DNA from 2 places in the Streptococcus sp. 27098_8_82 genome. Region 2 is predicted to be linked to the other one. Evidence: predicted binding sites of a transcription regulator. Region 2 holds the regulator's gene; the other holds the start of a gene.
The links. The regulator Rex, encoded in region 2, represses fermentation and respiration genes when NADH is low (regulators of the CRP and FNR family bind a similar motif). The targets are predictions, from matches to a motif close to TTGTGAANTANTTCACAA.
Positions count from the first base shown of each region.

Region 1 (3,418 bases), on a different contig from region 2:
TGGCTTATAACTCAGAGGCTTTCCAGCAAGAACCTGAGACCCTCAAGTCCTACTACTTGCAGCGTAAGCGCTGGGCTAAGGGAAATTACGAGGTGGTTATTGACAACTTCAAGCATCTCTTCAGCGGCGGTAACTGGCGCGTGAAACTGGAAGTGTTTAATTATTCTTGTATCTTCTTCTGGTTCAATCTGGCGATTGTCTTATCTGACTTGGTTTTCTTTGCCAATGTAGCGGCAATGATTACCCAGCTCTTTATCCCGGATGTGCGGATTCCTTTCGCTTTTGATGCTCAGAATATCTATATCGTCCAGCTGATGCTCTTTAACTGGCTTCTGATGATTTTGCTTTATCTTTTGCAGATCAATATCGCCCTGGCTTCTCAGTTTGGACAGGCGACTACCAAACAGATTTGGTTGGCTCTTGTGTCCTATTTGACTTACTCTCAGCTCTTTATCGTTGTTTCTTTAGATGCAGTAGGATCTGTTATCTTGGACAAGATTTTGAAGCGGAAAGAAACCAAGTGGGTTAAAACAAAACGATTTGCAGGTTAGGAGAAAGTGTGAAAAGAACAAGATTAAGATTTATTTGGTTTGTGACAATTCTGGCTGTCTTGGCTGGTATCCTATTGTACACCCGCATGGGCAGTACTCCTAATATCAAAAAGAAAATATACAGCCAATGGTCTAAAGAATATGTCGTAACCAAGGACAAATTGTCTTATATCAGGACGACAAACAGTAAGACTGAAGATGTTGTGCTGTCTGAGGCACAGGGTTATGGCATGGTGATTGCTGTGGATGCAGCTAAGCAAGGCGATGCCAGTTCGGCTGATTTTGAAAAGCTCTACCAATATTATCTAGCTCATCGTCTGAAAGATACCCAACTCATGTCTTGGAAACAGACGATTAAGGATGGTAAGAGCAACCATGAAGACGAAAACAATGCTACAGACGGCGATCTCTACATTGCCTATGCTTTGATTCAGGCTGCTAAGCAGTGGCCGGACAAGGCTAAAGAATACCAAGCTCAGGCTCAGGCTATTCTGAAAGATGTCTTGGCATATAACTATAATGAAAGCAACGGCGTTTTGACGGTTGGGAACTGGGCAAATGCAGAATCGAAATTTTATAATCTCATGCGGACTTCTGATACATTGCCGCAGCAGTTCCAAGCTTTCTATGAGTTGACAAAGGATAAGCAGTGGCTGACAATCCGAGATAACATGCTTAGCAAACTTGAAGCAATCAGCGCTGATAATAAGACTGGTTTGATACCAGACTTTATCTGGGTTGAAGGCGACAAAGTTCGGGCAGCTGATGCTGATACGGTTGAGTCTGCAAATGATGGCTATTATTCTTATAATGCTTGCCGACTTCCTTACAACTTGGCTCAAAGCAAGGATGAAAAAAGTCAAAAAATGCTGAAGAAGATGTTAAACTTCTTCCTCAGTCAAGAAAAGATCTATGCGGGCTACACTCTGAAAGGGAAGGCTCTCAATAGTAATCAGGCTGGCAGCTTTACTGCTCCAGTATTCTATGCGGCTAATAACAATATGGAATTCCGCAAATTGGTGCAGCAGAATAAATATCTCTTCATGCAAGGTTTGCCGTCAGATAATTACTATGACGCAGCTGTGACAACGATGATTGCTTTAGAAACTTTATAATGCAGAAACGAGCAAGATGCAAATTTTGCTTAAGATCATGCAGACAATAGGGTGGGACAAAACGGTTTTTGTCCCACTTTTTTGGAGAAAAACCTTGAGATATTTTTCACAAACTGTTAAAATAAAATGGAAAACATTCATCATAACATAACAATAGAAAGGATATCCTATGAAAGCCTATACTTATGTTAAACCGGGATTTGCCCAGTTTATAGATGTTGATAAACCTGTCGTACGTAAGCCAACAGACGCTATTGTCCGTATGGTAAAGACCACTATCTGCGGGACTGATCTTCATATTATTAAAGGAGACGTACCTGCCTGCAAGAGCGGTACTATTCTGGGACATGAAGGCATCGGTATTGTTGAAGAAGTTGGTGACAGTGTAACCAATTTCAAGAAGGGTGATAAGGTTCTGATTTCCTGTGTTTGTGCCTGTGGCAAGTGCTACTATTGCAAGAAAGGTATCTACGCCCATTGTGAAGATGAAGGCGGATGGATTTTCGGGCATTTGATTGACGGAACTCAAGCTGAGTATCTGCGTGTGCCCCATGCGGATAATACTCTCTATCACACACCATCTGATTTATCAGATGAAGCCTTAGTCATGCTGTCAGACATCCTGCCAACAGCTTATGAAATAGGAGTTTTAAAAGGTAAAGTAGAGCCTGGATGTACAGTAGCTATCGTTGGCTCTGGACCAATCGGTCTCGCATCTCTGCTGACAGCTCAGTTTTATTCTCCGTCAAAGATTATCATGGTTGACATCGATGAGAATCGTTTAGATACGGCCATGGCCTTTGGGGCAACAGATAAGGTAAATTCAGCGAATGCTGAAAAAGCTGTGCAGGCTATCTTTGACTTGACAGATGGACGTGGAGTTGATGTAGCCATTGAAGCAGTAGGGATTCCAGACAGTTTTGATCTTTGTCAGAAAGTCATTGCCGTTGATGGAACCATTGCTAACTGTGGAGTTCATGGCAAACCTGTAGAGTTTGAGTTAGATCGGCTCTGGATTCGAAATATCAATGTGACGACCGGGCTGGTATCTACCAATACTACTCCACAGCTGCTAAAGGCTCTGGAAAGTCATAAGATTGAGCCAGAAAAGCTAGTGACTCATTACTTTAAGTTGAGTGAAATTGAAGAAGCTTTCAAGGTTTTCGGCCAAGCTGCGAACCATCATGCCATTAAGGTTATTATAGAAAATGACCTCTCTCCAGTCCAATAAAATTCTTAAGTTGTCTTTTACCTATCCCTTTTAATCTTTGGTTAAAAGGGGTTTTTATATTGTTTTCTGATTTTGAGCAAAATAGTTTTGTTCGTCAAAGAATTCATATATAATATACGGTACAAAGAGAGGACGAGTATGTATTGTGTAATTGAGATGTACGGGGACTATGAACCGTGGTGGTTCCTGGATGGCTGGGAAGAGGATATCGTTGCAAAAAAGCAGTTCGATGATTATTATGAAGCCCTTAAGTATTATAAAAACCGCTGGCTGCAAATGGCAGACCAGTCACCTTTGTATAAGAGCCGCAGTGATTTAATGACAATTTTTTGGGATCCGGAGGATCAGCGCTGGTGCGAGGAGTGCGATGAGAATGTTCAGCAGTATCACTCGCTGTTTTTGCTGGAGAATGACTGCCAGATTCCTCAGAGCAAGTACCGTCCAGGCTATACTAAGCAGAACGGCCTTGAAAAGCACCGAGCTTGCTCAGTCAAACTAAAATCCGCTAAGCCTCTTTAAAT
Region 1 covers NZ_JAPVYB010000010.1:28,047-31,464, forward strand. Annotated here, with positions in the region: gene O3627_RS10960 (glycosyltransferase) at 1-551, shown strand, start outside; gene O3627_RS10965 (glycosyl hydrolase family 8) at 560-1,666, shown strand; gene O3627_RS10970 (zinc-dependent alcohol dehydrogenase family protein) at 1,836-2,897, shown strand; gene O3627_RS10975 (DUF1033 family protein) at 3,036-3,416, shown strand.
Region 1: O3627_RS10970 (zinc-dependent alcohol dehydrogenase family protein) is a predicted target of Rex. The motif match lies at 1,761-1,778, and genes of this name have one in related genera.

Region 2 (3,418 bases):
ATTAAGAAGGCTCTTAGGCCTGATACTATTCTTGTGTCCGTCATGGCGGTTAATAACGAGACAGGTGCCATGCTCCCCATTAAGGAAATTGGTGAATTACTGCAAGAACATCCTGCTGTTTTTCACGTTGATGCTGTCCAAGCAATTGGTAAACTTCCCATCTACCCTGAAGAGCTAGGGATTGACTTTCTATCTGCTTCAGCGCATAAATTTCATGGTCCCAAAGGCGTTGGATTCCTTTATGCCAAGAAGATGGATTTTGACAATTTCATGCACGGTGGCGACCAGGAAGAAAAACACCGGGCCGGAACTGAAAATCTAATCTCTATCACAGGTATGGCGGCGGCTCTGTCAGATAGCACGGAACATCTTGAGGAAAATCTAGCGCATGCGCAAGACTTAAAAGACAGCTTACTTGCTGACTTATCGGACATTGAACATTACTTAAATGAAAGTCAGCCAAGCTTGCCATATGTCATCAATTTGGGATTTCCCAATCAAAAGAATGACCTGCTTCTGCTTCAAATGGATTTAAATGGATTTTCCATTTCAACAGGCTCAGCCTGCACAGCCGGAGCTATACAACCCAGTCATGTCTTGCAGGCTATGTATGGCAAGGATTCCAACCGCTTGCATGAGTCTATTCGAATCAGTACTTCGGACCAAACGACCCTGCAAGAGATTCAATCATTTACAAAGAAATTAAAAGAAATTTTAGGAGGATAAGATGGCCTTTCAAACATCTGTTAGCTTAGCAAACTGTGAATATACCTATTCACTTCACCCAAATGTCAAGAAATTCACCTTACGCGACAATACATTCGCTGAAAGCAAGGTTGGCAACTATGAACTCTCTCGTCTGTTGGAATCTGTTCCCAACAGCGGAAATGGTTTTTTGCTTAAAATCATCGTCAATAAAGATTTGAATGGCTTCAAAATCAATATCACTGACAAATCAGGCCTGCGCTTGGTCAATATTTTCAAATCAGAAGATCATCACATTATCCAGCAAAAATTTTATTTCTTGATGGATAGCTTGGTTGAAAGAAATATTTTTGAAAAGACACCACAATAAGCAAGATTCTCGCAATTTTGCTTTTTTGGTTTTGACACTTCAAAATTTAAACGAGCTTGACTTCTACTTAGAACACTTGAAGAAAAGATCAACCGAACCCAAAGAAAGGATTAACAATGGTTGAACTGACCTATTTGGACTCATATAAGGTGAAACGGACACTTACCTATGAAGACTTCGACGAATTTCTTCTCGCCTTCTCTGGCTGCGTCACAGTTCCTGACTCTCTCAAAGTACTTTCCATCACTTATAATGGACACCAGCTGCCATTTACAGGGTTAATCGGCGACTTGTACCGCCAGATGTACCAGTTAGACTTAACTCCCTATCAGGACTAATCTCTTCGCAACTGCAACATAACTTAAACGTTAACTCTTTTCTTTTTTAGTGCATTAAACATCCTTAATTAGTTGATTTTTTCACAAACTTCCTATAAAATAGAATTAGAAAGGTTGTGATTTTGTGAAAACTGAAAAAAATACTACAATTCCTCGAGCAACAGCTAAGAGACTGTCGCTCTACTATCGTATTTTTAAACGGTTTAATGCTGAGAAGATTGAGAAAGCCAACTCCAAGCAAATCGCTGAAGCTATTGGCATTGACTCTGCCACCGTCAGACGAGATTTTTCTTATTTCGGTGAACTTGGCCGCAGAGGATTTGGCTATGACGTCAAGAAATTGATGAACTTTTTTGCTGACCTCTTGAACGACAATGCTATCACCAATGTCATGATTGTTGGTGTCGGTAACATGGGGCGGGCTCTGCTGCACTATCGTTTTCATGAGCGCAATAAAATGAAGGTTGTAATGGCTTTCGACACAGATGACCATCCAGAAGTTGGCAGCACAACCAGCGATGGGATTCCTATCTATGGAATTTCCCAAATCAAAGAAAAAATACAGTCAGGAAATGTGCAAACTGCCATCCTAACTGTACCTAGCGTAAAAGCCCAAGAAGTTGCATCTATCTTAGTTCAAGCAGGTGTGAAAGGTATTCTCTGCTTCTCGCCAGTAAATCTATCCCTACCTAAGGACGTGGTCGTTCAGTACGTTGACCTGACTAGCGAACTGCAGACTCTGCTCTACTTCATGAGAAAAAATGAACATTAATTTGAAAGGGGTATTGAACACTCAATGAGTAAACCAATTATTGGAATAACCGGAAATGAAAGAGAAATCCCAGACGATCACTTCATCTATATGAGCTATACGGCGACAGGATTCGTTGAGGGAGTTAAAGAAGTTGGCGGAATTCCAATGATTTTGCCAATCGGTGATGAAGAAATGGCTAAACAGTATGTTTCCATTGTTGACAAATTAATTATCACAGGTGGTCAGAATGTATGCCCTCAATTCTATGGTGAAGAGAAAACCATTGACAGCGATGATTATCTACTCAAACGGGACATTTTTGAATTAGCTTTAATTAAGGAAGCTCGCCGTCAAAATAAACCAATTTTCACCGTCTGCCGCGGAACCCAACTTTATAATGTAGCTCTAGGCGGTACTCTTCATCAAGATATTGAAGATCATTGGCAAGATAGCTCTGCTGAGTACACAACTCAAAGCATGGTGACCAAGAATGGCTCTATTCTGCATGAAATCTATGGCCCTGCATCTGAAATCAACTCCTTCCACCACCAAAGTATCAAGGATTTAGCGACCGGCCTAGAAGTCATTGCCTATGATCCTCGAGATAAGATTATTGAAGCCATCACTTCTACTGATGGTAGTCCTTTCCTTGGCGTCCAATGGCACCCAGAGTTCTTATTTGGCTCCAGAGAAGGAGACTTAGCTCTGTTTGATTATGTTGTCAATATTCTTTAAAAACCTCTACTCCTAGATAAACTTCTTTTCAACATGAATAGAAGTTTTTTATATTCAAGTAAATCAAATTATATCATATCTGTCTCCTCTCGGTAGCTATAGTAACTGACCTTAGAGACAATCAAATGATCCAAAAGGACCAAGCCCATCATCTCACACGCTTCTTTCATATGCTGGGTCACCTCATCGTCGTTTCTGCTGGGAATGACTGAGCCTGATGGATGATTGTGCACCAGTATGATAGATGTCGCCAGATGCTTAAGAGCGTAGTGGAGAATTTCTCTCGGCTCAGCAATGCTTCTGCTGACTGTCCCCATAAAAATAGTCTGCTGATGCAGAATTTGATTTTGACTATTAAGATAAATAGCAACCAAGCACTCCTGCCTCATATCTCCCAATTCCTGCTGCATCTTCTGGGCTAATTTTTGACTGCCCATAATCTGCTCTTTCTGCAGAACCTCTGCTCGGTTAATCCGACGTCCTAATTCGATAATGGCCTGCAGCTCCACAGCCTTA
Region 2 covers NZ_JAPVYB010000001.1:588,550-591,967, reverse strand. Annotated here, with positions in the region: gene O3627_RS02900 (cysteine desulfurase family protein) at 1-726, shown strand, start outside; gene O3627_RS02895 (DUF1831 domain-containing protein) at 728-1,075, shown strand; gene O3627_RS02890 (DUF4649 family protein) at 1,192-1,413, shown strand; gene O3627_RS02885 (redox-sensing transcriptional repressor Rex) at 1,538-2,185, shown strand; gene O3627_RS02880 (gamma-glutamyl-gamma-aminobutyrate hydrolase family protein) at 2,210-2,902, shown strand; gene radC (DNA repair protein RadC) at 2,971-3,418, opposite strand, start outside.